3 regions of the Georgenia sp. M64 genome follow, and region 1 is predicted to be linked to each of the others. Evidence: riboswitches for the same ligand, from Rfam matches in the RefSeq annotation. Region 1 holds a riboswitch; each other region holds the start of a gene.

Region 1 (9,835 bases):
TTGGTGAAGATTCGACGAAGGACGCCTGCGCCGTGCGCTGGGCGACCGACCGGCCGTTATCGTTCTGTGACTGTCCGCTCGGCGTCGCGCGGTCCACGTTCCCCGCCGTCCGGAGGTTGCTCGCATGTCCACTGCTGTGCCCGAATCGCAGGCTCGGGCACGGTCGACCGGGCGCGATGTACGCGACAAGGCCGGACGCGGCCTCTCACCGGTTCCGGCCCGGGAATCTGCCGAGCTTCGCCGCGAAGTGGCGTGGACCCAGCCGCCGGCTCCCGCTCCGACCCGGCGCCAGCTCCGCCAGGCCGACCAACCGCCGCCTCCCGCTCCGACCCGGCGCCAGCTCCGCCAGGCCGACCAACCGCCGACTCCCGCTCCGACCCGGCGCCAGCTCCGCCAGGCCGACCAACCGCCGCCTCCCGCACCGACCCGGCGCCAGCTCCGCCAGGCCGACCAACCGCCGACTCCCGCACCGACCCGGCGCCAGCTCCGTCAGGCCGGTTCCGCCGAGGCTGACCGGTCCGAGCCGCCCACCCCCCAACCAGCCACGGGACCGAACCCCGCGTCCCGCCCGTCGGCAGCGTCAGCTGGTGCGAGCACCCGTCGCGAGCTGCGCACCCTGGCGGATGGACGCCTTGCCGCGGCCCTGTCGCCGAGCGACGCACCGGCTGCATCCGAGGAGCCGAGACCAGCGACTGACGGGGCCACGTCCTCCTCAGCGGCTCAACTGGCGAAGCGGTCCTCGCGCGCGGGCGGCGCGAACCCGTCCACTCCATCGCCCAGCGACCTTGTCCGCCCGCCCGAGCACGCGGTCGGGCCGGTCCGTCCCGACGACCGCGCCGCCTCAGGACGGACCGTGCCCGAGGGCGCGCTGACGACGTCGGCAGCACCGGAGGAGGCCGCCCGGGCGGCGCCGGTGGCTCCCGAAGAGCTGGACCGGCGTTGGCAGGCGATCGTCGGGACCGCCGGCGCGGCACGAAGGGAAACGGAGCACCCGGCAGTCGGGCAGGACCGCACCGAGGTCCTGACCCCGGCACCGTGCGAGCGTCGGCCCGGCTCGACGCACCGGCGCCGGCGATCCGCCGAACGGGGCGGGCACCGCAGTACCGCAGGGCGTGCCATGGTCGCCGGCGTGCTGGGTGTGCTGACCATCGGTGCCCCGTTCCTGGGTGCGGCAGAGCCGGGGCACGGGGCGCAAGCGTCCGCCGCGACGTCGGTGTCGACGCGGGCGAGCGTCCTTGTCACGCTCGACGCCGCAGCAGCCGGGGCGACGGTGGTTCCCCCGACCGGTCTGCTTGCCGATCCCACGGCAGCCGGTCGAGCCCTGATCACCCAGGCGTCGCGGGCAGGGATCCGCGGCGCTCTTCCCACCGGCGGCATCGACGGCGCCAACGGCGCACTGGCCGCGGTTGCCCCACGGGAGCGGATCGTCATGCCGGTGGCCCAGGGCACCTACCGGATCACGTCCCTCTACGGCTGGCGCAACAATCCGGTGGGGCCCGGGAGGGACTACCACGCCGGTGTCGACTTCGCCGCCCCTCTGAAGACGCCCATCTACGCCGTCGCCGACGGCATGGTGACCTACGTGGGTCCGGGCAAGGCAGGCCGGTCGGGCATGCTCATCATCCTCGAGCACGAGATCGACGACCGCACCGTCTACACCTGGTACAACCACGAGGATCCCGACGGCATGTACGTCGCGGTCGGCCAGCAGGTGAGCGCGGGCGAGGTCATCGCCGGGGTCGGCAACTACGGGCGCTCGACCGGGCCGCACCTGCACTTCGAGGTGCACACCGACGACGACCTCACCACCACCGAGCCGCTGACGTGGCTCGAGGACCAAGGCGCGGTCGACATCTCGCAGGTGCGGTAGGGCGATCCCTGCCGGGCATGTGCGGCCGTCGGCCGGTCGGGGCGAACTTCACCGGATGTTGACCGTACTGCCCACCTGCCGTTCGGGCGCGCCCGGAAGACTGGCACCGACGCGACGAACCGGCCGACCGGCCGGGGGTGTGCACGCGTCCGCAGCCGAACGGAGCATGCCTTGCGACCGGTGCTTTTCTCGATCCTCGGGATCGACGTACAGAGCTACGGTCTGAGCAAGGCACTGGCCGCGCTCGTGGCCGCGTGGTTGCTCGGTCGCGCGTTCGACACGCTTGGGCTGAAGAAGGACTCCGCCCACGCGCTGGTCCTGTGGGCCACGGTGTGGGGGTTCGCCGGCGCGAAGATCTACTTCCTGCTCGAGAGCCTGCCGGACGTGACCGTGCACGACCTCGGTGGCATGGGTTTCACCTGGTACGGCGGCCTCGTCGGGGGGCTCGGGGCGGCACTCGTCGTGATCCGCCGCCATCACCTGCCGGTGGGCACCGTCGCCGGTGCGGCGGCGGTCCCGCTCACCGTGGCGTACGGCATCGGACGTCTGGGATGCCTGGTCTCCGGCGACGGCACGTACGGGCGCCCCACCGACCTGCCGTGGGGCATGCGGTTCCCCTCCGGGGTCGTCGCCACCGATGTGCCGGTGCACCCCACCCCTGTGTACGAGGCCCTCGCTGCCGCACTCATCGCCGTCGCCCTGTGGCGACTGGCCGGCCGGCTGTCCCCCCTGGCGGTATTCGGCGTCTATCTGGTCCTCAGCGGCCTGTCCCGGTTCCTCGTCGAGTTCCTGCGCCTCAACGACGCCGCCGTGCTGGGCCTGACCCCGCCGCAGCTGTGGGCCCTCGCCAGTGTCGTCGCCGGCGTCCTGCTCGTCCTGCGGGCAGAACGCGTCACGTCGGATCCGAGCCCGAGGTCGCGGGAGAGCGCTGGTCGCCAAGCGACCAGCGTCCGGACCTGAGGTTCAGGAAAGATTCACCGGTTCTGCACGGGGCTGCTTCGGTCCGAGCCGCAGACTCAACAGAACGGTCGATGGGAGGGAGCATCACGATGGAGCTGGGCGCCTTGTTCCTGCTGCTCCTGGCCTGCCTCGTCTACATCGCGCTCGGCGTGTGGGCGATCTCGGCGATCTTCCCGGCCCTGAAGGACGACGAAACCGTCCCGGACGACATGCCCGTGACACTCACCGAGAAGGAGCCTCACCGATGACAACGCCCCCTGCCGGCCACAACCACTCGGGCAAGTCCCACCTGCTGGGCATGCTGGCCGCCGGACTGGTCGCCCTGGCCGTCCTGCTCGCCGCCGGCAGATCCTTCGGCGAGGCGCTGCCGCTGGCCGCCCTCCTCGCCTGCCCGCTGATGATGATCGGCATGCTGTTCATGATGGGCCGGGGCAGCAGCCACGGCGCACACGGGTCGGGTAGCCAGGGAGGTTCGTGCCATGCCGAGACCGACGACCGGCCGGTCGTCGAGCGCCTGACAGAGGTGTCCGGACGACCGGATGTCGCCGAACCGGAGGTCACCGGCCGGCCGTGACGCTCCCCCGAACGGGAAGTGTCACGGTGAACGTCGAACCCCTCCCTGGGCCGTCGCTCGCGGCGGTGACGGCGCCGTCGTGGGCATGGACGATGGCCCGCACGATCGCCAGTCCCACCCCGGAGCCGCCGTGCGCCCGGTCACGCGCGGTGTCGACGCGGTAGAACCGCTCGAACAGGTGCGGCAGGTGCTCATCGGGGATCCCCTCCCCGGAGTCGGAGACCGCGATGACAACCGTGGAACCGTCCTGACGCGCGAGGAGCCGGACGCGGCCACCCTGCGGGGTGTGTCTGAGCGCGTTGTCGAGAAGGTTGGTCAGCACCTGACCGAGGCGGTCACGATCGGCCACGACGACGGCGCCCGTGGCCGCGACGTCGATCGTCGTGTCCAGGTCGACCCCACGCGCCGCGAAACGTACCGCGGCCAGATCTCCGGCCGACCGGACCAGCGCGGCCACCTCCACAGGCTCACGCCGCATGCCCAGCCGGCCCTCCTCGGCGGTCGTCACCAGTGCGACGTCCTCGGCGAGCCGGGCCAACCGCCCGACCTGGGTGCGCAGCATGGTCAAGGTCTTCTCGTCCGGCCGCTCGACACCGTCGATGATCGCCTCGAGATAGCCGTCCAGCGTCGCGACCGGCGTGCGCATCTCGTGCGCCAGATCGCCGAGCATCCGGGTGCGGCTGGCTTCCACCGCACTGAGCTCGGCCGCCATGGTGTTGAAGGCCGCGCCCATGTCGTCGAACTCGCGTCCCATCCCCACATGAGGCATGCGGACGGAGTGGTCGCCGGCGGCCACCCGCTGCGATGCCGTGGTCGCGAGCTGGAGCGAGCGGGTGACGCGCCGTGACAGGAACAGGCTCACGGCCACCGCAGCGGCCAGCGCGGTCACCAGCGCCAGGGCCAACGAGACGGCCGAGGCGGTGCGGAAGGCTCGCTCCGCATGTTCGACCCCGGCAGGGTCACTCAGACCCGTGTCGATCATGTGGTCGTGGAAGACCGCCGGCCCGATGGCGATCGCCACCGCCCACGCCGTCCCGGCGGCGACGAGGACCACCGCCATCGTGGCCGCCAGGAGCCGGGCGGCCAGGCCCCACCGCTCCGGCCTGACCGGGCTCATTCTCCGGGGCCCATCCGGTACCCGACCCCGCGCACCGTCCGGACGAACACCGGCTCGGTCGGGTCGTCCCCCAGCTTGCGTCGCAGGTGCCCGACATGGACGTCCACGAGATGCTCGTCGCCGACCCACCCGTCGCCCCACACCTCATCGATCAGTGCCCGGCGGGTCAGGACCATCCGGGGACGTGACGCCAGTGCCGCGAGGACGTCGAACTCCGTCCGTGTCAGATCGACAAGTCGGCCGTCGACGGAGACCTCCCGCGCAGCGGCATCGAGGGTCAGACGACCGAACGAGGCAACCGCCTGGTCCGCCTGGACATGGCGGCGGGGCCGGCGCAGCATGGCTCGAACCCGAGCCATCAGCTCACGTGGGCTGAACGGCTTGGTCATGTAGTCATCCGCCCCGACGGACAGCCCGATGAGCTTGTCGACCTCCTCCACCCGGGCGGTCAGCATAATGATGTAGCAGTCCGAGAACGTCCGGACGGCTCGGCAGACCTCGACCCCGTCCACCCCCGGCAGGCCGAGGTCCAGCACCAGGATCCCCGGGTCCCACTGCCGCATCTGCGCGATCGCCGTCTCCCCGTCGCCTGCGACGGCGACCTCGAAGCCCTCCCGCTCGAAGTAGCCCGCCACCAGCTGTGCGAGTGGCGCCTCGTCATCGACGATCATCACTCGTGGCAGGTTCGGTCTGTCCGGGTTCAGCGCTTGCATGGACCCATTGTGCGGTCCGCTCAGCGGCGCCGACGGCAGCAGCAGGCCGCTGCTCGCCGTCTTCACCGGATCTTCATGGGCGGCTCTCGTCCGGATCTGCCGCGCACGGGCATCCGCCACCACCCGGACTCCCGAACCGACCACGTCGAAGAACGGAGCCTTGGAGCCGTCATGCCCGAAGGCCCATCCACACACTCCTCAGGTCGGGGCGGTGAAGGCTTCATGAAGAATCCCTGAACCGGTCGCTCACGAGGGGACGACCGGACGTCGTACACCTAAACTGGCTATACCCCGATGGGTATCTCGCCGGGGATACGAGCGGAGCGAGGAAGGGTGGTTCGATGATGTGGGACGGGTACGGGATGGGCGCGGGCGTGGGGGGGCTCGTCGTGGTGCTGCTCGTCGCCGGCGCTGTTGTCCTCGTCGTCGCCCTCCTTCGGAGCGGGCGGTCAGACCGCACACCCGACCTCAGAGGGCAGGGCGGCCGGGCACTCGACCCGGGGCCGGGCACCCCCCATGCGGAGCAGATCCTCGCCGAACGGTACTCACGTGGCGAGATCGGCGCAGAGGAGTACGAGGACCGCCTCCGACGGCTCCGGGGCAGGTGATGATGGAACCGATCAGCAGGCGACAGGCCCTGCTGCTGGGTGCACTCGGCACCGGCGGTGTGGTCGCCGGTGCCCTGGGGCTCGCACGCGCCGGCGCGCCGGGGGGCTCCGGAACAGGCCCCGGAGACGACTCGACCCCGCGTCTGGCCGGCGGCGCCGACCTCGTGGAACCCGAGGAGCTCTCCAGTACGGGCGGCCGCCTCCGGGTCGAGCTGACGATGGCGGAGGCAGAGGTCGACGTGGGGGGCCGCCGGGCGCGGCTGCTCACGTACAACGGCACCGTGCCAGGGCCTACCTTGCGTCTGCGCCCCGGGGACACGCTCCAGGTACGGCTGGTGAACCAGCTCGACGCGCCCACGAACCTCCATGTGCACGGTCTGCACGTCTCCCCCGAGGGCAACGGTGACAACCCGTTCCTGAGCATCGAGCCGGGCGAGGCCTTCGACTACGAGTTCGTGCTGCGTGCCGACCATCCCACCGGGACGTTCTGGTACCACCCGCACCGCCACGGCCACGTCGCCGACCAGATCTTCGGCGGGCTGTACGGCGCGATCGTCGTGGAGGACGACCTCCCGATGAGCCGGGAGCGGATCCTCATCGTCTCCGACCTCTCCCTCGAGGCGGACGGCAGCGTCTCCCGACCCACGATGCAGGACCAGATGATGGGCCGCGAGGGCAGCATCGTCCTCGTCAACGGCCAGGTCCGGCCCCGGGTCACCGCCGCACCCGGCGAACGGCAGCGATGGCGGGTGATCAACGCCTGCACCTCTCGGCATCTTCTGCTGGACCTGGCGGACCAGCCCGTCGACCTGCTCGGTGTCGACCTCGGACGCTCCGCCTCTCTGCGTGCGGCCGAGGGGGTGCTCCTCGCTCCCGGCAACCGGGCCGACCTCCTCGTCACCCCCCGTGCCGGACGGGCACCGTGGCGGGCTCTCCCTTATGACCGCGGCGGCATGGGGATGGGAATGGGGATGGGGATGGGGGGCGCCCCGGGCCCTGATTCGGCCGACCTGGCCATACTGGAGGTGAGCGGCGCGACGGTCGAGCCGCCGCCGTTGCCGGCCGCGACCGCTCCGGCCGATCTCCGGACGGTGGAACCCGCTCGGCGTCGGCTCATCACGTTCACCATGGGCATGGGCATGGGCGGCGGCATGTCGTTCGGCTTCGACGACCGGTCCTTCGACCCAGCCCGCACCGACCAGGAGATCGTCGCCGGCACGGTGGAGGAGTGGACGCTGGACAACCCCACCCCCATGGACCACCCATTCCACCTCCACGTCTGGCCGATGCAGGTGGTGGAGTCGGACGGCGAGGCGGTCGCGGACCCGATGTGGCGCGACGTCGTCGAGGTCCCGGCCGGGGGCAGCCGGGTGGTGCGGATCGCCTTCGACGACTTCGCGGGCCGGTCCGTGTATCACTGCCACATCCTCGACCACGAGGACGCCGGGATGATGGGGGTGGTGGATGTCCGCCCGGCCCGGTAGGGGTCCGACCACGAGTTCTGCCCGACGGACTGGTTCGCGGAGCACCGACATCCCGACCCAATCGGCACGGGTATTCACGACAGTTTCCATGAAGGTTCGATCAACCCTGTTACCGGAACGTGACAGCGCCGCGACCGCCCCCATAGCGTGGCAGCGTTCCCCGGCACGCTGCCTGGGAGCCCGGACGGGCGTCGAGCCCCGCTGCCGTCCGCGTCTGGCAGACCTCGGCGGGGACGGGGGAACCAGTGTGTACGGGCACGGCCAACCGTGCCCTAGGGGTGAAGCCAGGCCTTCTCACGCAGGCCTGACCGGGTGCACTCCCGCCCGAACCCGACAGCTCACCCCGCAGGCGCAAGGAGCGACATGTCCCGACCTGGGTCCCGTGGGCGCCACCGCGCCCCCCGTCATCCCTCCACGCCTCTGACACTGGCCCTCGCCGGGCTCCCCGCGCATCGGTCACTCGCCGTTATCGCCTCCTCCGGTCTGGTGATCACCATGGCCGCGACGTCGGCCACCGCGGTCCCCTCCGGCGGAGCGCTTCCCAACGTCGACGCCGGAGCGGCCACGCGTGAGGCCCTGACGGCGATCATCACCACCCCCACGGTCAAGGTCCCGGCCGACGTCAGCTGGAACCTCGACGCAATTGCCACGGTGCAGGCGACACCCCGGCCCGAACCCGTGACGGCGCCGGCGCCGGCGCCGGCGCCGGCTGAGCCGGAGCCGGAGTCTGCCGTCGACCGCACCGTCCCGGCAGCCTCGCGGAGCGCGGCGCGACCCGAGGCCGCACCGGCTCCGCCGGCACCTGACACGCCGGTCGCCGCCGCACCGGCCCTGACCGCGACCGTGTCCGGGCAGGCGATCGTGGACTATGCCCGGACCTTCCTCGGGGTGCCGTACGTCTGGGGCGGCACCACCCCCGCAGGCTTCGACTGCTCGGGTTTCACCCAGTACGTGTACGCCCGTTTCGGCGTCTCCCTGCCCCGGACGTCCTCGGCGCAGGCCACTGTCGGTACTCGGGTCTCCGCAGCAGACGCCCGTCCCGGGGACCTCGTCACCTGGCCCGGCCATGTGGGCGTGTACACCGGCAACGGCAACAACATCGCCGCCCGCCAGCCCGGCACTCCGCTGACCGAGGGGCCGATCTACAACTCGAACCCGACGTTCATCCGCGTCACCTGACCACTCGACCGACGACTCCGGTCGCGGATACTCCTCGGTGGACACCTGAAACTCATGGAGAAGTGTGAGCAACCCCAAGCAGCGGGCCGACCGCTTGGCGAAGGTGGCAGCCCTGCGGGCCGAACAGGTCCGCAGGGAACGCCGTCGGCAGCTCGTCATCGTCGCGGCGGTCGCCGTCGTGATCCTGGCCCTCGTCGGGACGACCACCGCGGTGATCCTCGGCGCGCGCACCGAGCAGGCGGCCGTGGAGGCCGCTGCCGAGCAACCCATCCCCGACGTCGAGGAGACCACGGACCTCTCCGCCAACCACGTCGAGGCCGCGATCGCCCCCTCAGCGCGGCCCCCGCTCGGCGGCGACCACGACCCCGTGTGGCAGAACTGCGGCACCTACGACGATCCGGTCCCCACCGCTAACGCTGTGCACTCCCTCGAGCACGGCGCCGTGTGGGTCACGTACCAGCCCGACCTACCGGCGGACGAGCTCGCCACGCTGCGGGAACTCGTCGAGGGCGAGGCCTACGCACTGCTGAGCCCCTACCCCGACCTCGCGGCCCCCGTCGTCCTCACCGCCTGGGGGGTCCAGCTCGAGCTCGACGACGCCGGCGACGAGCGGATCCCTACCTTCCTCACCAAGTACCTGCAGGGCGAGCAAACCCCCGAGCCGGGCGCCTCCTGCACCGGCGGCAACGGCACCCCTCTCTGACGGGCGATGCCCACACCCGGGCGCATGGGGTGACTCCGCAGAGCTCCACAACCAACGGCGGTTCGCGCGGCGCGCAGGCCGGCGCCGTCGCGCCGGCGCCCCGGTCCAGGAACTTCATCGATTCTTGACCGCACGCTCGTCACGGCGCGGGGTCGACTCGGACACGCTGTCCTGGTGCCCGAAACTCAACAGACCCCGCCGAGCGCCGATGATGACGCGATGCCGACCGCCGTCGTGCGGGTGACCGTGGTGCACGCACCGGCGTGCCACTTCTGCGAGGACGCCGAGCGAGCGCTGGACACGCTTGCCGAGCGTTTCCCCCTGGACGTCGACACCGTCGACATCGACTCCGCCGAGGGCCAGCGCCTCGTCGCCGCGCACCGGCCGGCGATGAACCCGCTGGTCCTGGTCGACGGGTCGTTCTTCAGCTCCGGGCGACTCCCCCGCCGCAAGCTGGAGAAGCTGCTTGCGCGGGCCGTTCCGGTCGTGTCGGCCCGACCGGCGGGGCGGTAGCCGTGGGCAGCGAGCTCCTAGCCACGGGTAGCGTGCTGGCCGCGTTCTTCGCCGGCGGGGTTGCCCTGTTCGCTCCGTGCTGCATCGTCTTTCTCGCTCCCAGTTACCTCGCCG
Region 2 (9,835 bases), 2.0 Mb from region 1:
GCCTCGAGGGCGACGTGCCCCCCGGCCGGGGTGTGCCGCAGGGCGTTGTCGAGGAGGTTGGTCAGGACCTGCCCGAGCCGGTCGGCGTCGGCGTCGAGCACCACGGACCGAGCGTCCGGTGCCGCCCGGACGGCCAGGTCGACGCCGAGCTCGGCGAACCGCCCCGCGGCCTGCGCGTGCGCGGCGTCCACGACCGTGCCGACGCCCACCGGCGCGCGGCGCATCGCCAGGCGCCCCTCCTCCGCGGTGGTCACCAGGGCGACGTCCTCGGCGAGGCGGGCCAGCCGGACGACCTGGCCCCGCAGCATCGCGACCGTCTCGGCGTCGGCCGGCTGGACGCCGTCGGCGATCGCCTCGAGGTAGGCCTCGAGGGTGGCGACCGGCGTGCGCATCTCGTGCGCGAGGTCACCGAGCATCCGGCGGCGGCCGGACTCCACCGAGCCGAGATCTGCGGCCATGGTGTTGAAGGCAGCGGCGAGCTCGTCGAACTCGCGGCCGATGCCCACCGCCGGCACGCGCGCGGAGTGGTCGCCGGCCGCGACCCGTCCCGCGGCCGTCGTCGCGAGGGTGAGGGACCGAGCGGCCCGGCGGGCGATGAAGGCGCTGACCGCGGCGGCGGCGAGCACACCGGCGACCAGGCCGAGCGTGAGGGACAGGCCCGCGGCGTCGGCGAAGGCGCGCTCGGCGTGCAGGACGGCGTCGGGGTCGTCCACGCCACTGACCGCCAGGTGGTCGTGGAAGACCGACGGCCCGACCAGGGCGGCGATCGCCCAGGCCGTCGCCGCGACGACGAGCACCGCCGCGACCGTGGCCGCGAGCAGTCGCGGCGCGAGGCCCCACGACGCCGCCCGTCTCACGTCCCCGGCCCCATGCGGTACCCCACCCCGCGGACCGTACGCACGAACACCGGCGCCGCCGGGTCGTCACCGAGCTTGCGGCGCAGGTGCCCGATGTGGACGTCGACGAGGTGCTCGTCGCCCACCCAGCCCGGCCCCCACACCTCCTCGATGAGGCGGCGGCGGGAGAAGACCATGGCCGGCCGGGCCACGAGGGCGGCCAGGACGTCGAACTCGGTGCGCGTCAGCTCCACCGGCTCGCCGTCGACATCGACCTCGCGACCGGGCAGGTCCAGGCGCAGCCGGCCGATCCGCACCGGCTCGGCACCGGCGGGCTGCGCGGCCCGGGGGCGGCGCAGCATCGCACGCACGCGGGCGAGGAGCTCGCGCGGGCTGAACGGCTTGGTGACGTAGTCGTCGGCGCCGACGGACAGCCCGACCAGCTTGTCCACCTCCTCCGCGCGGGCGGTGAGCATGACGATGTAGCAGTCGGAGAACGACCGGACCGCGCGGCACACCTCGATCCCGTCGACGCCCGGCAGGCCGAGGTCGAGCACGATCACCGTGGGCCGCCACGTTCGGGCGTGCTCGACCGCGCTCGCGCCGTCACCGACGACCGCGACGTCGAACCCGTCCCGCTCGAAGTACCCGGCGACCAGCCGGGCGAGCGGGGCCTCGTCGTCGACGACGAGGATGCGCGGCGGCGGGTCCGTGGCTCTCACCCGGACATTGTGCGGGCCGAGGTACCCGCACGCCGAACCTGGTGCGGACCCGGGCCCGATGTTCACCGGATCTTCAGGGTTGGCGTCCTGGTCGTGCCGGTGGGCGGGCCGCCTCCGCTCACAGGCGCGAGGTGACCTCCTCGAGCAGGTCGGCGGGGGCGAGCCACATCGAGGGGTACTCGCCCTGCCACCGCTGGACGCCGTCGGCGTCGACGAGGACGAAGCCGTGCCCGGGCAGCCCCTCGTGCATCCCGGTGCCGAGCACGCCGTACGCCTCGGAGACGGTGCCGTCGTCGAGGAGGTAGGGGGTGGTGGCCCCGTACGTCTGCAGGTCGGGCAGGATCTGCTCAGCCGTGTTCATGACGATCGGGAGCACCTCGATCCCGGCCTCGGCGAAGCCCGGCTCCTGCTCGATCGCGGTCATCTGCACGGTGCACGAGCCGCACCCGGCCCCCTCGTTGAAGTACAGGACCACGGGCGAGCCGCGCAGCTCGGACAGGGTGACGCTCCCGCCGTCCGTGGTCGGCAGGGTGAAGTCCGGTGCCGTCCGGACGGCGTCGCTGTCGGTGGCCCGGGCGCCGAGGAGGGCGGCGACGGCGACGGTCACCACGACGAGCAGGCCCACGACCCAGGCGATCCGGGCCCGGCGCTCCCGCCGGGAGGGGGTCACGCCCGGGTGGGCCGGGGCGGGAGCGGTGCGTGCGGTCATCGGACCAGGCCTTCCGGACGTGTGGGGTGGGAGGACGTGTCGTCGGCCGGCTCGGGGGTCGCCGGACCTGTCCCCGGCGCGTCCCCGTCCGGGCGGGCGCCGCGGCGCCGGTCCCGGAGCGTGGCGACGACGAACACCAGGGCGAGCAGGAGCAGCGCCGCGCCGAGGACGGGCTCGGGGACCGGTGCCAGGCGGTCCTGGAGCGCGCCGAAGATCCGCGCGAGCCCGGCACCGACCGACTCCTGCGCCGCCGTGCCGCCGGTCATGTCGGGGCTGCCGGCGAGGGCGATGACGCCCGCACCCATGACGGCGAACGCGACGGCGACGACGATGTTGAGGGTGTTCGTCACGAGCACGCGGCCGGCGAGGCGGATGCGCACCAGCCGCGCCCGGAAGAGCTTGCGCTCGCCCAGCCGCGCCCGGTCCCACACCAGGGCCATGACGAAGAGGGGGAAGACCATGCCGAAGACGTACGCGAGGCCGAGCACGAGACCTCCGGCGGCCGAGCCGGACAGCGCCGAGAGGGTCATCACGCCGGCGAGGACGGGGGCGCAGCACGAGGAGGCGATGCCGGCGAAGACCCCGAGGGCGAAGAAGCTGGCGGTGTCACCGCGGGAGGTGTCCGGTGCGCGCAGGAAGCCGGGCAGGGACCACATGCGCCCCGAGAGCGACAGGGCCGCCAGGGCGAGCATGAGGAGCCCGCCCGCCCAGTACAGCGGTGCGTGGTAGCGCGCGATCGCCCCGGCCACCAGGCTCATCCCGAGCGTGATGGGCACCAGGACGAGCGCGAGGCCGGCGGTGAAGACGAACGTGAGCGGCAACAGCTTCCACCGGTGGTTGCGCACCGCGCCGGCGAGGTAGCTCGGCGCGAGGAAGACGATGCAGCACGGCGCGAAGAGGGCCACGCCACCGGCGAGGAAGGCGGCGAGGACGCTGCCGGTGGCGAGGAGCTCGGTGCCCATCAGCGGGCTCCGGCCGCGGCACGGCGCGACCGCTCGGCCAGCGCCTTGAGCAGCTTGCGGCGCGGGAGGCGCCCGGCGCTGAACCGGGCGCCGTCGAGGAGGACGAGGGGGTTCATCGCCGGGCGGTGCTCGGCGGCGAGCCGCCGGCCCTCCGGGGACTCGAGCTCGACCACCTCGACGCGCAGCGGCTGCACCGCCGCGATCTCCCGCAGCGCCTCCACGGCGTCGTCGCAGAGGTGGCACGCGGGGGCGTGCACCACCGTCAGCACCGGGACCTGACCGTCCACGCCGGACCTCCTCCAGGCCGGCTCGCTCGCGCCGGCGTCCAGGCCGGCTCGGGCGCCGGTCCGCTCCGGCAAGCCTGACCCCCGCACCCAGGGGGTCTGATCACGCTGCGGTCAAGAATCGATGAAGATCCCGGCGGGGGCGTGCCCCGCCGGGAGAAGGTCACAGACCGGCGAGCAGCTCCTCCATCTCGGCGATCTCCGCCTCCTGGTCGGCGATGATCTGCTCCGCGAGCGCGAGCGCGGCAGGATCAGCTCCCTCGTCGAGCTGCCCCTCAGCCATCTCGATCGCTCCGCGGTGGTGCTCGATCATGAGCTCGAGGAAGCGCCGGTCGAGGTCGGCGCCCTCGGCGCTCTCCAGCTCGGCCATCGCCTCCTCCTGGCTCAGCCCGCCCATGTCCATGCCGCCGTGGTCCATCCCGGCCATGTCCTCCTCGGCCGCCCCGGCCTCGCCCCAGGCGTCGAGCCAGGAGGTCATGAGGTCGATCTCCGGTCCCTGGGCTGCACTGATCCGCTCGCCGAGGGCACGCACCTCCTCGGTGCTCGCGTCCGAGGCGGCCAGCTCGGCCATCTCGATCGCACCCTCGTGGTGGACGATCATCATCTGCGCGAACTCGGTGTCGGCGTCGTTGTGCGCGGCGTCCGTCATGGACTCGTCCGTCGTGGACTCGCTGGTGGCCTCGTCGGCCGCCCCGGTCGCCGCTGTGGTGGTCGATGCCGTGGTCGGCGTCGCTGCGGGGTCGGCCGCCTCCGAGCAGGCGCCCAGGACGAGGACGGTGGCGAGGGTTGCGGCGGCAACCGCGGATCGGCGGTTCGTGAGGGAGCGGAGCATGAGCCTGCCTTCTTTCGGACGTGGTGGGTGTCGTGGCGCCGACGCGGCGCGACGCCGGCCCGCAGCAGGGTCAGGCTCGACGACCGCGCCGGGACGCGCAAGCGGGTAGGGCCGAGTTCGTCAGTTCTTCATGAACGACGTGGCCGCCGCACGTCGTGTCCTCATGGACGACGGGACTGCCGCGGGAGTTGATGATGTTTCGATGAAGGCCGTTACCGCAGCGTGACTTCGCCGGCCCGGCGCGGATAGCGTGACGTCCGCCGGCACGCCGCCCGGCCCCGGACGGACGTCGAACCCTGCTGCCGCCCGCGGACACCGACACCGCAGCAGGGGCGGGGGAACCACGCACGTGGCCCCCCGGGGCCTTGGGGTCAAGCGCGAGTCCTCGCGCCGGCAGCTCTCCCGCCGAACCCGACAGCTCACCTCGCAGACGACCAGGAGAACTGTGACCACACACGCACGGCACCGTGCCGCGCTCCGCCCGTCCACGCCGCTCACCGTCGCCCTCGAGGGGGTCCCCGTCCGTCGCGGTCTCGCCGCGATGGCGTCCTCCGGCCTCGTCCTGACCATGGCCGCGACCTCGGCCACCGCCACCCCCGAGGCGTCCTCGCTACCCAACGTCGACGTCCGAGCCGCGACGAGCGAGGCCCTGACCGCGATGGTCACCACACCGACCGTCAAGGTCCCGGCGGACATCGTCTGGACCGTCGACGACGTCGCGACGGCCCAGGCCGCTCCACCGCCCGCGCCCGAGCCGGAGCCGGTGCCGGCGGCCGCCGCTCCGGTCGACCGCACCTCGGCCGCGGTCTCACGCTCGGCCGAGCGCGCCGCGCCGATCGCCGCCGCGGCCGAGCGCGCCGCGCCGATCGCCGCCGCGGCCGAGCCCGCGCCGGTCGCCGAGCCCGCCCCCGCACCTGCCGCCGCACTGAGCGGGGAAGCCGTGGTCGCGTACGCCCGACAGTTCCTGGGTGTGCCGTACGTGTGGGGCGGGACGACCCCCGCGGGTTTCGACTGCTCCGGGTTCACGAGCTACGTGTACGCCCAGTTCGGCGTCGCGCTGCCGCGCACCTCTGCCGCGCAGGCAACGATCGGCACCCGGGTCTCGGCCGCCGACGCACGGCCCGGGGACCTCGTCACCTGGCCCGGGCACGTCGGCATCTACACGGGCAACGGGAACAACATCGCCGCCCGCCAGCCGGGGACACCGCTGACCGAGGGCCCGATCTACAACTCCAGCCCCACATTCATCCGCGTCACCGGGTGACCGGCCCCACGGGCGTGTGCCCGGCGCAGTGCCCCTGCTCGGGCACCGCCGTGGCCACCTGCCCGGGGCTGGGTCGGCCGGACCGCTGAGGGACTCCTGGCCTCGGCACCCGGTCCGGCCGATGCCTTCAGCGTCGGCGACTCAGGAGATGGCGTCCCAGGTCTGGCCGCTGTCCCGGCTGCGGAGCACCACGGCGTCGACGGCGGCCAGGAGGGTCTCCTCGTCGAGGGCCATGAACGCCTCCGGGGCTCCGCCGGGACTTCCCGCGACGTGCCAGGTGCCGTCCTGGAGCGACCAGACCGTCCCGTCCAGACCCAGGCCGACCAGGGCCGCCCCGGCGTGGTCGACGAGCAGCAGCGGCTCGGGAGGCTGGTGGTCGTGCGGACCGAAGGTGGCGCCGCCGTCGTCGGAGACGACCAGGCCGGCGTCGGTCGTGGCGACGAGCCGGCCGTCCGCGGTGGGGTCGGCGTCGAGATCGCGCAGGCCGAGCACGGCCCCGCCGCTCCACGAGGCTCCGCCGTCGTCGCTGCGCAGCACCGTGCCGGTCGTGGCGTCGAAGCCGTAGACGTGCTCGCCGGTGGCGGTGAGCGAGTGGAAGTCCACCTGCCCGCCGAGGGCGAGCTCGGTCCAGCTGAGCCCGCCGTCGGTGCTGGCGAGGACGCCGAGGTTCGCGTTGCCGGGTTCGTCCGGCCCGGGGTGGCCGCTGATGAGGAACGTGCCCGGTCCGGCCGCCGTCAGCGCCATGACGTCCTGGCGGTCCTCACCCACGGCGTACGCGGCGCCGTCGAGAAGCACGAACAGCCCGTGGTGGGTGCCGGCGTAGACCCGGCCGTCCGCCTCGTCGATGGCGAGGTCGTGCACGTGGCCGAGGTCCGCCGCGGTGGCTGGTGTCGAGGTGGCGAGCAGCCTCGCCGCGCTGGGTTCGGCGGCGCCTGCAGGCGCTGCGTCGTCGGTGGCGTCCACCCCGAGCGCGGCGGCTCCGGCGGCACCGTCGACACCGGCCCCGCGCGGTGCGTCCTCGACGGCGGCCCCGGAGGCGTCCGACGTGACCGCGAGCTCGACCCTTGCGACGTCGCCGGCGTCCCCGCCGGCCGCGCACGACGTGAGCAGCGCTGCCGCGAGCGCAGGCACGACCACGCGGCCGAGCCGGCCGGGCGTGCGGTGGTCAGGCATGACGTCCTCGGGGGTCCACGGGGGCGGTCACCGCCCCGGCCCCGCCCAGTCAGGGGCCGGCCCTTACGATGGCCGCCCGGACCGGGTCGGGTCAAGACGGTCAGCGGGTGCTGGGGGCATCGTCGTCGACACCCGTGACCGCACGGGTGTCGACACACGGCTGTCGTGAAGAGTTCGTGAAGCCTGCGCCCGGAGCCGCCGGGCCCGGCCCGCCCCGGCATACGCTCGACGTGCGGGCCGCGCTCGGACGAGCGCCACGGCCCGCACCGGGAGGGGACAGCGATGATGTGGGACGGCTGGGGCATGGGCGGCTCGATGGGGTGGGGCTGGCTCTTCTGGCTGCTGCTCGTCGTCGGGATCGTCCTGCTCGTGGTCCTCGTGGTCAGACTCCTCGGAGGTGGCGTCGACCGCGGCGGCGATCGCGCCCTGCCGCCGCCGGGCACCGCCGGGCCGTCGGGTGAGCCGTGGCAGCCGGGTGAACCGGGCCGGCCGGGTCACCATGGTTCCTCGTGGCCGTCCGGTCCGGGTGCTTCACGGGCGCGGGAGATCCTCGCCGAGCGCTACGCGCGCGGCGAGATCGACACCGCCGAGTACGAGGAGCGGCTCCAGCGGCTGCAGGACTGATGCGCCCCCTCACCAGACGGCAGGCCCTCGTCCTCGGCGCCGCGGGCGTGGGCAGCGTCGTCGTCGGCGGCATCGGCGCCGCGCAGACCCCGCTGCCCTGATCCGCCGCGCCGCCGGACGCCCACGGGCCGGGCGGGCGCGCGGGAGGCGGCGTCACCCCGGGCGCCGACGGCGCGACGCTCACCGAGCCGGTCGTGCTCGCGAGCGAGGGCGGCGTCCTCGAGCTCGAGCTGGAGATGGCGGAGCGCGAGGTGAGGCTCGGCGACGTCACCGCCCGGCTTCTCACGTACAACGGCACGGTGCCGGGCCCGACGCTGCTGCTGCGCCCGGGCGACATCCTGCGGGTCCGCCTCGTCAACCGGCTCGACGACGTCACGAACCTCCACGTCCACGGCCTGCACGTCTCCCCGGAGGGCAACGGCGACAACCCGTTCCTCGCAATCGAACCCGGGGAGAGCTTCGACTACGAGATCGCGCTCCCCGACGACCACCCGACGGGCACGTTCTGGTACCACCCCCACCACCACGGGATGGTGGCGGACCAGATGTTCGCCGGCCTCTACGGCGCCATCGTCGTCGAGGACGACCTGCCGGCCGGCCGGGTCCTCGTCGTCTCGGATCTCTCTCTCACCGCCGACGGCGCAGTGCGGCAGGTGTCCATGCCCGAGCGGATGATGGGCCGTGAGGGCGAGACCGTCCTCGTCAACGGCCAGGTCCGGCCGAGGATCACGGCCGCACCGGGCGAGCGGCAGCGCTGGCGGGTGGTCAACGCCTGCACCTCCCGCCACCTCCGGCTCGAGCTCGAGGGTCAGGAGGTGACGGTGCTCGGGGTCGACCTCGGCCGCGAGGCCGAGCCGCCGTCGCTCGGCGACCTGCTCCTCGCGCCCGGCAACCGGGCGGACCTGCTCGTCACCGCCGCCGAGGGCACGGCGACCCTGCGGGCCCTGCCCCACGACCGGGGCGGGATGATGGGGATGATGGGCGGGGCGACCACCTCCTCGGAGCCGGTCACGCTCGCGACCCTCGAGGTGGCGGGGCCGGCGGCGGAGCCACCGGCCGAGCTCCCGCCGGCCGGTGACGTCCGGGACCTGCGCGACGTCGAGCCGGCCGCCCGCCGCACCCTGACCTTCACCATGGGCATGGGCCGCGGCCGGGGACCGGGCGGGATGACCTTCGGCTTCGACGGTCGCGGGTTCGACGCCGAGCGCACGGACCAGGAGGTCGCGGCCGGCGCCGTCGAGGAGTGGGTCATCGACAACCCCACCCCGATGGACCACCCGTTCCACCTGCACGTGTGGCCGATGCAGGTGGTGGAGGCGGCCGGCGCCGCCGTCGCGGCCCCCACGTGGCGCGACGTCGTCGCCGTCCCGGCGGGCTCACGCGTGGTGGTGCGGGTGCCGTTCGAGGACCTCACCGGCCGGACCGTCTACCACTGCCACATCCTCGACCACGAGGACGCCGGGATGATGGGCGTCGTCGACGTGCGGGCCTGAGGCTTCGACGCACGTCCGAGGACGCCGGAGGGCCGGCCACCCGCGGTGACCGGCCCCCGCAGGACGTCAGATCGTGCTCATCGACTCCATCGACGCCACGCCGAGGACGACGAAGAGGATGAGCGCGATGACCCCGAGGATGCCGAGGATGGTGCCGATCCAGCCCAGGACCTTGCCCGCGGTGGCGGGCTTGCCGAGGCGCTCCGCCTTGCCGGACTGCCACAGGGCGAGCGGGCCGAAGATGATCGGCATGAGAACGACCCCGAGGATGCCGAACACCAGGGACAGGGTGACGGCCTTGTCGGCGTCGACGCTCTGCTGGGAGTACTGCATCGGCGCGGCCGGGGCCACCGGCGCGCCGTACTGCGAGCCGTAGCCCTGCTCGTAGGAGCCGGTCTGGCCGTACTGCTGCTGGCCGTACCCGCCCTGGTCGTAGGTGGGGGTCTGGCCGTACTGGCTGCCGTACTGCTGGCTGCCGGTCTGGTGGGCGCCGGCGGAGTCGGCGGAGGGGGCGCCGTAGGCGTCGGGGCTGTTCGACCCCTGGCTGCTGTCGCGGGTCCAGTCGGACATGGGTGTGGTCTCCTCAGGGGAAGGGGTCGGGCATCTGCCTCGGCCTCAAGCGAACCACACGCGATGCCCGGAATGCCCCGCAAACGCGCCGCACGCGCCGGGCGGGTCACTGAAGCGCCCCAGGGTCATTGCCGCGACGACCGTAGGATCTCACCATCATGAGCGCGCCCACCCACCTCAGCCCGGCCCAGACCGAGGCCGTCACGCGGCGCGGCCTTCGCCTCGCCCGGTTCACCGTCGGCTACAACGTGGTGGAGGGCGCCGTGGCGATCACGGCCGGGCTCGCCGCGGGCCTGGTCTCGGTGGTGGGGTTCGGCATCGACTCGGCCATCGAGTCCATCTCGGGCGTCCTCGTCGCGCTGCGCC
Region 3 (9,835 bases), 1.8 Mb from region 1:
ACATGGCGGGTCCTGGTCTTCAGATGTCCGGTTCCGGCACGGGTCCGGATGTGTTCAGCGTAGGGGCCCCGGCGGTGGGGGCGCAGGGGAATCCTCGTTCGCCTCGAGGGCCAGTCGCACGGTGGGGCGGCCCCGTCGTCGGCCGGTCTCGACGAACCCGGCCCGGGTGAACGTGGCGAGCGTGCCGCGGAACAGGCTCGAGCTGCTGCGCGGGCCGGCGTCGTCCCCGGTGTCCACCGGGTACGCCTCGACGAAGCGGGCACCGTGCCCCCGGGCATGGTCCACCGCGGCGCTGACGAGCGCGCCGGTCACGCCCTCGCCGCGGTGGTCCGCGCGGACGTAGAAGCAGGTGACCGACCAGCAGTCGGGGACGTCCTCGTGCGTGATGATCGTCGAGCGGGGGATGCGCGCGTGCTCCGGGCGCGGGGCGACGGCGACCCAGCCCACCGCCTCGCCGCCGGTGTACGCGAGCAGGCCCGGGGCGGGTGCCTCGCCGGCCCGTGCCGCGAGGAGGTCGTGCCGCTCCGCCACGCGGGAGGCGGAGAACGCCTCGGGGGAGAGCCGCCACCACATGCACCAGCAGCTCGCCGGGTCCTCGCGGCGTCGGAAGAGGTGCTCGAGGTCGCCGAACCGTGTCGGCGTGAGCGGGCGGATCTCGACGGCGCTGTCCACCCGTCCATGATGCGCCGGGTCGTCCGGCCGGGCGAGAGCCGGCCTGTCGCCGCCGGGCCCCGGCCCGTGTGCCGCGCCCGTCAGGCCATCCGCTCGACGACGTGGTCGACGCACGCGGTGAGCGCCTCGACGTCGGCCGGGTCGACGGCGGGGAACATGCCGATGCGCAGCTGGTTGCGGCCGAGCTTGCGGTACGGCTCGGTGTCGACGACCCCGTTCGCGCGCAGCTGCGCGGCGAGCTCCTTGGCGTCGACGCTCCCGGCGAAGTCGATCGTGCCGACGACGGGGGAGCGGTGCTCGGGGACGGTCACGAACGGAGTGGTGTAGTCGCGGTCCTCGGCCCAGCCGTAGAGGATCGACGACGAGCGCTCCGTGCGCGCGGCCGCCCACTCCAGGCCCCCGTTCTCGTTGATCCAGTCGACCTGCTCGGCGAGCATGACGAGCGTGGCCACGGCTGGGGTGTTGAGGGTCTGGTCCTTGCGGGAGTTCTCCACCGCGAGGGCGAGGTTGAGGAAGTCGGGCACCCACCGCGCCGCGGTGACCTCCTCGATCCGGGCGAGCGCGGCCGGCGAGACGACGGCGAGCCAGAGCCCGCCGTCGGCGGCGAAGACCTTCTGCGGCGCGAAGTAGTAGACGTCGGTCTGGGACAGGTCGACCGCGGTGCCCCCGGCGACGGAGGTGGCGTCGACGACGGTGAGCGCGTCGCCGTCGCCCTGCCGCCAGACGGGGGAGAGGACACCGGTGGAGGTCTCGTTGTGGGGGTAGGCGTAGACGTCGACGTCGTCGACGCCCGTGCAGAGCGCCAGCGAGCCGGCCTCGGCGGTGCGGATGTCCGACGGCTCGAGGAACGGCGCCCGGTCGGTCGCGGTGGCGAACTTCTGCCCGAACTCCCCGAACGCCGCGTGCTGGGCCCGCTCCCGGACGAGGCTGAAGGTGGCGGCGTCCCAGAACGCCGTCGAGCCGCCGTTGCCGAGGACCACCTCGTAGCCGTCGGGAGCCCCGAGCAGCTGCGCGACGCCCTCCCGGATCCTCCCGACGAGCTGGCGCACCGGCGCCTGGCGGTGCGAGGTGCCCAGCAGCGACGAGCCCAGCGCGGCGACCATGTCCGCCTGGGACTGACGGACCTTGGACGGTCCGCAGCCGAACCGGCCGTCGGCGGGGAGCAGGTCGGTGGGGATGGTGACGGTCTCCATGGGCGCGATCTTGCCACCGGCTCGGGTGGGCCCGGTGCGCGTGCCCGGGCCATGACACCGCGAGGATGTGGCCTTGCCGAGCCGGGCGCCTGTCGGGATGTACCCGGTGCCGGTGAGCGCGCCGGGTGCTGGTGCCGGCGCCGGTGCCGGTGAGCGGTGGCCGGCCATCGGCGAGGATGAAGGCATGACGAACCGGCGGAGCGTGCGCACTGCGGCGCCGCGCGCGCTCGTCGTGGCGCTCGTGCTGACCGGCTGTGCGGGGACGACGCCGCAGCCCGGTCCGGCGGCTACCGTCGGCCCGACGACGGCCGCGGCCACCCCGGCGCCGGGCTCGCCCACCACGGCAGAGGACACCACGGCACGGGAGAGGAGCACGACGGTGCGGCTGACCGCGATCGGGGACTCGCTCACGGGCAGCGACGGCGACCTCGCCGGCGGCGACTTCGGGCCAGGCACCTGGCTGCACCACGCGCTCGGGCCCGCGGACGGCGGGTCGGTGGAGTGGGTCGGCGGCTGGGCGGTGCCGGGCGCCACCACCGCCGTCATGCGGGCCCAGGCCGTGCCACGCCCCGACGCCGACGTCCTGGTGGTCCTCGCCGGCACCAACGACATCGCCCTCGGGGTCCCCGCCGAGGAGATCGCCGCGAACGTCGAGGCGATCGTCGCGACGGTGGGCGCCCCGCGGGTGATCCTCGCGAGCGTCCCGCCGATCGAGTGGGCCCCCGACCTCGCCCCCCGGCACAACGCCGACCTCGAGGCGCTGGCCCGTGAGCACGGGTGGGAGTTCGCCGACGTCGCGGCGGACCTCAGGCGCGGTGACGGCTGGGCGCCGGGGATGAGCGACGACGGCGTCCACCCCACCGAGGCCGGCTACGCGGTCCTGGGGCGCGCACTGCGGGAGGCGCTCCTGCCCTGACGGTGAGGGCTCCCGTGGCGGCCTGCCCGGTGTCTGCTCACTGGCGCCGCAGGCGCTGGACCTCCAGGACGTGCGCAGACCACCCGGCTGTGCGCCCGCACAGGTACAGGGCGCAGAAGAGCTGGGGCGGGACCCCGACGTGGTCGAGCAGCACGCCACCCCAGAAGAGCGTGTTCGCCCCGGGGGTGGAGCCCGACGTGCGGGCGAGGGCCTCGGCGCCCGCGCGGGCGACCGCCTCGGCGGCCTCCAGCCGGCGCGCGCCGACCCGGACGCAGGCGTCGCGGAGCAGCCCCACGCGGGCGTCCGCCGGGACCAGCTCGTCGCCGAAGCCGGAGAGGTCGCCGCCCCGCGCGAGGTGCGCCGCGATGGCGGCGTCGGCGTCGCCGGTCCGCTCGGCCTCCTCGACGATCGCCAGCGCCCGGGCGGCCGCGCCACCGCCGAAGGGTGCGCCCGCGACGGCGACCGCGGCGGCGAGGCACGAGGCGGCGTCGGCCCCCATCTCCGCGGCCGTGCGTGCGGTGCGGGTGGAGGGGACCAGGCCCGTCTCGGAGACGGCGAGCCAGAACAGGTCGAGCGCCGCGACGGCCTCCGGGTCGGCGACGCCGCGCCACCGCACGAGGAACCGCTCCGCGATGGTCGTGACCATGTCGACCTCGCGCTGGGGCACCGCCGGCACGTCCTCGCCCCGCGCGGACTGGGCCACGAAGCTCAGCGTCATCACCGACGCCCGAGCGAGGTCCTCCCGGGCACGCGTGGAGTCGATCTCCACCAGCGGCCGGTAGCCCCAGACGGGGGTGAGCTGGGCCAGCGCGGAGAGGACGTCGACCCGCGTGTCGCCGGTGCGCACGGGGAGGTTGAACGGCTCGGCCGGCGGGAGGGCGGCGCCGCCCTCGCCGTCGACCAGCAGGCCCCAGATCTGCTCGAACGGGGTGCCCACCAGGTCGCGCATCCGCCGGCCGCGGAAGACCGGCTCGCCGTCGGCGACCGCGTACAGGGGCGGCGCGGTGCCCGGGTCGGGCCGCGGGAGGCGAGGTGGCGTGAGCGGCATCACGCGAACCATAGAGCCGAAAGGGGACAGAACGGAAAACAGACGGGACGCTTCCCCGGCCCGGCGACGGGAGGCCTCGTCGGACGGTGGTGCGCGCGGTCGCGAACCGGGCGGTGCGGTCGCGAACCGGGCGGTGCGGCGACTCTTGAAGAAGCGGTCCGTCCGTATCATGTGAGGGCCCTCACCGGGGCGGACCGCTGCCCGCTGTCGTCCCGCATCCCTATCCTGAGGGCAGGCATGCCATCACCAGCCGTCGCGACGCGGCCGCTGGGGCGCGCGCGGAAGAGAGCGGGAGTACGTGAGCGATCTCATCGACACGACGGAGATGTACCTCAAGACCGTCTACGAGCTCGAGGAGGAGCGCGTCGTGCCGCTGCGCGCGCGCATCGCGGAGCGTCTGGGCCACTCCGGCCCGACGGTGTCCCAGACCGTGGCCCGCATGGAGCGCGACGGGCTGCTCCTGCTCTCCGGGACCCGGCAGATCGAGCTCACCGACGCCGGTCGCCGCCGGGCGACGGAGGTCATGCGCAAGCACCGGCTCGCCGAGCGGCTGCTCACCGACGTCGTCGGCCTGGAGTGGGCGTACGTCCACGACGAGGCCTGCCGCTGGGAGCACGTCATGAGCGAGCGGGTCGAGCGCCGCCTCCTCGAGCTGCTCGACCACCCGCACGTCGACCCCTACGGCAACCCCATCCCCGGCCTCGACGCCCTGACGGGGGGTGAGGAGGTCATGCCGCCGCGTGAGGAGGTCCGGTCCCTCGCCGACGTCGCCGCCGAGCTCCTCCCGGCCGGCGACGACGGAGAGCGCTCCGCCCCGCAGGCCCCCGTGCACGGCGAGAGCCGCAGCGCCGCCGACGGTGCCGCCCGCGCGGACGCCGCCGACCTCCGTGCCGACGTCGTGCTGGCCCGCATCGGCGAGCCGCTGCAGGTCGACGTCGACCTCCTCTCCCGCATGGACCAGTCGGGCCTGCGGCCCGGGGTGCGCGTCGAGGTCCGGGTGCGGCCCGGCGGGGACGTCGTGTCCCTGTACGCACCGGGCTCCGAGACGGTCCTGGATCTGCCGGAGGAGATCACCCGGCACCTGTTCGTCACCACCTGACGAGCGCTCGGGCACGCGAGGCGGCATCCGCTCGGGAATGGGCGCCACGCGCGCCGCCGGGTGTGAGCCGCCTCACAGAAGACGCGCTGAGAAGCGCTTTCCGGCCGCCCCCGGGTGTGGTCGGAGGCGGGTGGGCCGATGGTCCCCTGCGGTCCCGTCACCTGGGACGACACCCCTTGACGTGACCACCTCGCGGGTGCTCCCCGGGACCGGCGACGGACGGGTCGCGGTGGACCTCACCACACCTGCGCCGACGGCGCATCCCCGGGGTCGTGATCGAAACGTGACATAGCCAGAATCTGGCTGTAGTGTCCAGATCGCTTCCGGAACCCTCCTCCGTGAAGTCTTCGGGCGGACGCCTAACCCTGCCGCCGCCCCGGAGTCAGCTTCGAGTAGGAACAGCGGCAGGGACGGGGGAACCAAGTGATTGACGGCTCCGGGAGACCGGAGCCTTGGGGTGAAGTGCGGCCTTCCTCGGGAGTCCGCGCCGGGTGTTCTCCCACCCGAACCCGACAGCTCACTCCGTAGGCAGCCAGGAGAGGTAGTCCGTGACCACCATGACGCCCCAGGGCGCCCGCCACCGCGCGGCCCGCCGTCCCTCCACCCCCCTGACCGTGGCTCTCTCCGGCCAGGGTGCGCGCCGCGGCATCGCCGCCTTCGCCTCCTCCGGCCTCGTCCTGACGATGGCTGCCACCTCCGCCGCTGCGGCCCCGGAGTCCTCGGCCCTGCCGAACGTCGACATCTCCGCCGCGACGTCCGAGGCGCTCACCGCGATGGTGACCACCCCGACCGTCACCGTGCCGGCCGACATCACCTGGTCCGCCGACGTCGTCGCCTCCGCCGAGGCCACCCCGCCGCCCCCGCCGCCGGAGCCCGAGCCGGAGCCCGAGCCCGTCGTCGAGCGGGACACCGAGGTCGCCTCCCGGACCGCCGAGCGCACCGCGATCGAGGAGCCCGCCGAGGCCGCCCCGGCCGCCGCCGTCGAGGCCGCCCCGGCGCCCGCGCCGGCTCCGGCCCCCGTCGCCGCCACCTCCGGCATCGGCCAGCAGATCGTCGACATCGCCCGCCAGTACATCGGCACCCCGTACGTCTACGGCGGCGCCACCCCGGCCGGCTTCGACTGCTCCGGCTTCACCCAGTACGTCTACGCGCAGGTCGGCATCTCGCTGCCCCGCTCGTCCTCCGCCCAGGGCAGCGTCGGCTACCGGGTCTCCGCCGCGGAGGCCCGCCCCGGCGACCTCGTCTGGGGCCCCGGTCACGCCGGCATCTACACCGGCAACGGCCAGCACATCGCCGCCCGCAACCCGGGCACCGCGCTGTACGAGAGCCCGATCTACATCTCGAACCCCGTCTTCATCCGGGTTCTCTGAGCGAGCCTCTCCAGCTGCACCCGACGGCCCGTCCCTCCTCGTGAGGGACGGGCCGCCGTCGTCGTACGGCCGTCGTGGTGTGCCCGGCGCCGGCGCGGGGAGCGGTGACGTCGCGGGTCTGCGGTGAGGCCGCGGGTTCCGGGTCGAGCGCGTAGGGCCGGTGGTGCTGAGTCACCCCGGGAGGTGCTTGCTCGACCGTTGGCTGCTGAGTCACGCCGCGTGGCGCGGCCCTGCGCGAACCGCCCGGCGAAACCCCACGTCCCCCGGACGGGGAAGGGCACAATGTGGGGCAACGGATCGCCGAACCACCGCCGGGGAGAGTCCATGTCGCACGAGAAGGTCATCGTCGTCGGGGTCGACGGGTCCGAGGCGAGCCTCGCCGCCGTCGACTGGGCCGTTGCCGAGGCGACCCGCACCGGGCACCGGCTCCACGTGGTCTGCGCCTACGCGCTGCCGTCCTTCACCGCGGCCTCCCTCGACGGCGGGTACGCCGCGATGGACGACACCGCCATCCAGCAGGGCGCCCAAGCCGTGGTCGACGAGGCCGTCGCCCGCACCGCCGACTCCGGGCTCAAGGTGACGTCCTCCCTCGAGACCGGCGACCCGGCCGGCGTGCTCGTGGACCTCTCGCGCGAGGCCGCGCTCGTCGTCGTCGGTACCCGCGGCGGTGGTGGGTTCACCGACCGCCTGCTGGGGACGGTCTCCTCGGCCCTGCCCGCCCACGCGCACTGCCCGACGGTCGTCGTGCCGCTGTCGCCCGCGCGGTCGTTCCTGCCGGTGCGGCGCATCGTCGTCGGCGTGGACGGCTCGGAGTCCGCCCGCATCGCCCTGCGGCGAGCCGTCGACGAGGCGATCGTCTGGGACGCCGAGCTCAGCGCCGTCGCCGCCGTGCCGATCGCGACCGGTGCGGGCGCGATGGCCTGGCTGCCGGCCGCCGTCGACCGCGACGAGGTCCTCGCGGACGTCCGTGAGGGTCTGGGTGTGGCGGTGCAGGCGGCGGTGGGCGACCGCGAGGTCCGCGTGCGCCAGCACGCGCTGGACGGCAACGCCGCCGCGCTCATGGCCGAGTTCTCCACCGCCGTGGAGCTCGTGGTCGTCGGCTCGCGTGGCCGGGGCGGGTTCGCCGGGCTGCTCCTGGGCTCGACGAGCCAGGCCGTGCTCCACCACGCCGTGTGCCCGGTCATGGTCGTGCCGTCGCGCAGCGCCGACGAGGGCGCCGCACCGACCGACGTGCCGTGGAACCAGTAGCCGGTCGAGGTCAGAGGTCCGGGTCCGCCGCCGGTGGGCCGTAGCGCTCGTGCAACCCGGTGAGCGTCGCGGCAGGGCCGGGCAGGCCGAGGTCGGTGGCGTCGAGGGTGACGCCGTCGTCGCCGACCACGCGGACCTCGACCACCTGCGGGACGAACACCTCGGTGTCCCAGCCGAGCTCGGTGGCGCGGTCGAGCACGCCGACGAGCGCGGCGGCGCCACCCGAGGCCGTGACGGTGCCGCGCACGGCCCGGCCCGACTTCTCGTCCTGCTCGACGGCGACGTCCGCGTCGCGCACGCCCGGCAGGGCGGCCATCTCGGCGCGGAGCCGGTCGGCCTCCCGCTCGAGGTCGGCGGCGGAGGCAGCGGTCGGCTGAGCGCCGGCACCACGCGACCCGGCACCACCCGCCCCGGCACTGCCTGCCCCGGTCCCGTCGCCCGCGCCGCACCCCGACAGCGCGAGAGCGGCCACGAGCGTGGCCGTGATGAGCCGCCGCCTCACCGGCCGAGGCTCCGGGCGGTGTCGAGCCAGCCGGGGTCGAGCTCGTCGTCCGGGGCCCGCGCGGCGACGTCGAGCACCCGCTGCGCCTCGTCCACCCCCGCGCCGACGGCGTCCACCACGCCGTCCCACACCTGGCCGATGAGCCCGCGGGCCTCGTCGACCCGGTCGGCCACCCAGCTCCGGGCGGCGTCGACGAGGGCGATCCGCTCCTCCACAGATTCCGCCTGCGCGCGCAGGGCCGCCTCGACGTCGCGCACGAGGGCGGCGGTGCGGGCGGTGTCGGCCGCGCGGCGCGCGAGGTCCTCGCGGAAGCGGTCCCCGGCGGTGGAGCCCCACCCCGCGCGCTCCCCGAGCGCGGGCAGGTCCGCGGCGACCTCCTCGGTGCGGGCCGCCGCGGCGGCGACCTGCCCCGCCAGGGCGCGCAGGTCCGCCGGGATCGCACGGTGGCTCACGGCGTCGCCTCCTGCGTGGCCTCGTAGGTGGAGGTGGTGGCGCCGCCGGTGAGGAACCGGTCGAGGCGCTCGCGCGCGGCCACCACCGCGGGATCGGTGGAGGTGTCCACCAGGGCCCCGGTGTCGCCGTAGAGGTTCGACGCGTGCGCGTCGCCCACGTTCTGCGCCCCGCCGAGCGCCGGGTCGCCCGGGACCAGCGCGGCGACGTCGCGGCTGATCGTCGTGACGTTCCGGGCCGACGGGTTCGGTTCGCCGTCGAGCCGGGGGACGACGTCCTGGTCGTGCTCGAGGGAGAGGAGGTGGACGTCGGCCGGCAGGTCGACGCGGGAGACGGGCGAGCCGCCGGTGAGCACGTCGGTGACGTTGAACGCGGACTCCTGCGCGAGCCGTGCCGCGACGATCCCGCCCTGGCTGTGCCCGGCGAGGAGCACCTCGGGCCGGCTGTGCTCCCCGGCCGGGATGCCGGCCTCCCGCATGGCGTCGGTGAGGGCGAGACGGACCGCCTCCTCCATGTTCGAGTCGATGCCCGCGACCGCCTCGAGGTTGGTCTTGGTGTCCGCCGGGTTCGTCGTCGAGGTCGGGTCCCACTGCTCCGTGCCGGGGATCTCGACGACGAAGCGCACCTCGCCGTCCGCGCCGGTCACCCGCGTGACGCGGACCTCGTGGGTTTCCTCCGCGCCGGTCATGGTGCCCATCCGGGTGAAGACGTCGCCGACGCCGACCGGCCCGGCGCCGTCGGACCGGCCGGTCCGGGTCACCCGGACGGGGCCGTCGTGGAACGCGCCGCCGAGACCCCCGCCGGCCAGGACGAGGGCGACGACCTGCTCGTACGTGAGCCCACGCAGCCCGAAGAGGTTGCCCGGGCTGCTGACCGTGCCCGGCAGGCCGGCGGCGACGGAGTCCACGAGCCACGGGTTGTCGAAGAGGGTCTGCATCCCGGCGGCGGTGAGCCCACGGCCGAGCCGGTCGGTCGCGCCGCTCGCCTCGAGCTGCGCCAGCCACGGCCCGGCACCGGCCAGGAGGAGGGCCCGCACCCCGGGAGGGAGCGCCGCGAGGCCGGCGAGCCCGACGACGCCGGCCGCGCCGACGGCCACCACGGCGCCCGCGGCGGTGACGAACAGCCCCGTGACGACCGCTTCGCCCGCGACCGCCCGCAGGGCGCCGGCCATCTCGGCGAGCGCGGCGTCGATGAGCTCGTACGCGTCCGCGGCGCCGAGGAGCAGCGTCGCGGTCGCCTCGTACTCCAGCACCAGCCAGGTCAGCCCCTCGGGCGGGAGGTGGGCCAGCCCGACGGCGGCCTCGATCCTGGCCAGGCCGACGGGGTCGAAGATCCCG

What was found. Region 1 has a riboswitch for cyclic di-AMP ahead of AAEM63_RS07480 (C40 family peptidase). Riboswitches for the same ligand answer to the same signal wherever they lie in the genome.
Region 2: it holds a riboswitch for cyclic di-AMP, as region 1 does, so the genes downstream of both, AAEM63_RS16465 (C40 family peptidase) here and AAEM63_RS07480 (C40 family peptidase) in region 1, are expected to answer to the same signal.
Region 3: it holds a riboswitch for cyclic di-AMP, as region 1 does, so the genes downstream of both, AAEM63_RS15380 (C40 family peptidase) here and AAEM63_RS07480 (C40 family peptidase) in region 1, are expected to answer to the same signal.

What each region holds. Positions count from the first base shown of each region.
Region 1 covers NZ_CP145809.1:1,656,932-1,666,766, reverse strand. Annotated here, with positions in the region: gene AAEM63_RS07520 (M23 family metallopeptidase) at 854-1,870, shown strand; gene AAEM63_RS07515 (prolipoprotein diacylglyceryl transferase family protein) at 2,051-2,830, shown strand; gene AAEM63_RS07510 (hypothetical protein) at 2,902-3,078, shown strand; gene AAEM63_RS07505 (DUF2933 domain-containing protein) at 3,075-3,404, shown strand; gene AAEM63_RS07500 (ATP-binding protein) at 3,388-4,521, opposite strand; gene AAEM63_RS07495 (response regulator transcription factor) at 4,518-5,234, opposite strand; gene AAEM63_RS07490 (SHOCT domain-containing protein) at 5,576-5,842, shown strand; gene AAEM63_RS07485 (multicopper oxidase family protein) at 5,845-7,326, shown strand; cyclic di-AMP (ydaO/yuaA leader) riboswitch at 7,532-7,692, shown strand; gene AAEM63_RS07480 (C40 family peptidase) at 7,822-8,505, shown strand; gene AAEM63_RS07475 (DUF3105 domain-containing protein) at 8,570-9,208, shown strand; gene AAEM63_RS07470 (glutaredoxin family protein) at 9,428-9,721, shown strand; gene AAEM63_RS07465 (cytochrome c biogenesis CcdA family protein) at 9,724-9,835, shown strand, end outside.
Region 2 covers NZ_CP145809.1:3,701,445-3,711,279, forward strand. Annotated here, with positions in the region: gene AAEM63_RS16435 (ATP-binding protein) at 1-857, opposite strand, end outside; gene AAEM63_RS16440 (response regulator transcription factor) at 854-1,558, opposite strand; gene AAEM63_RS16445 (peroxiredoxin family protein) at 1,677-2,267, opposite strand; gene AAEM63_RS16450 (cytochrome c biogenesis CcdA family protein) at 2,264-3,229, opposite strand; gene AAEM63_RS16455 (glutaredoxin) at 3,229-3,516, opposite strand; gene AAEM63_RS16460 (DUF305 domain-containing protein) at 3,677-4,345, opposite strand; cyclic di-AMP (ydaO/yuaA leader) riboswitch at 4,649-4,793, shown strand; gene AAEM63_RS16465 (C40 family peptidase) at 4,791-5,609, shown strand; gene AAEM63_RS16470 (F510_1955 family glycosylhydrolase) at 5,751-6,782, opposite strand; gene AAEM63_RS16475 (SHOCT domain-containing protein) at 7,065-7,406, shown strand; gene AAEM63_RS16480 (twin-arginine translocation signal domain-containing protein) at 7,406-7,507, shown strand; gene AAEM63_RS16485 (multicopper oxidase family protein) at 7,601-8,899, shown strand; gene AAEM63_RS16490 (DUF4190 domain-containing protein) at 8,966-9,469, opposite strand; gene AAEM63_RS16495 (cation transporter) at 9,628-9,835, shown strand, end outside.
Region 3 covers NZ_CP145809.1:3,446,536-3,456,370, reverse strand. Annotated here, with positions in the region: gene AAEM63_RS15410 (DUF4190 domain-containing protein) at 1-4, opposite strand, end outside; gene AAEM63_RS15405 (GNAT family N-acetyltransferase) at 55-672, opposite strand; gene serC (phosphoserine transaminase) at 753-1,865, opposite strand; gene AAEM63_RS15395 (SGNH/GDSL hydrolase family protein) at 2,050-2,781, shown strand; gene AAEM63_RS15390 (citrate/2-methylcitrate synthase) at 2,819-3,829, opposite strand; gene AAEM63_RS15385 (metal-dependent transcriptional regulator) at 4,128-4,928, shown strand; cyclic di-AMP (ydaO/yuaA leader) riboswitch at 5,275-5,474, shown strand; gene AAEM63_RS15380 (C40 family peptidase) at 5,486-6,298, shown strand; gene AAEM63_RS15375 (universal stress protein) at 6,623-7,546, shown strand; gene AAEM63_RS15370 (hypothetical protein) at 7,557-8,048, opposite strand; gene AAEM63_RS15365 (hypothetical protein) at 8,045-8,500, opposite strand; gene AAEM63_RS15360 (alpha/beta hydrolase) at 8,497-9,835, opposite strand, start outside.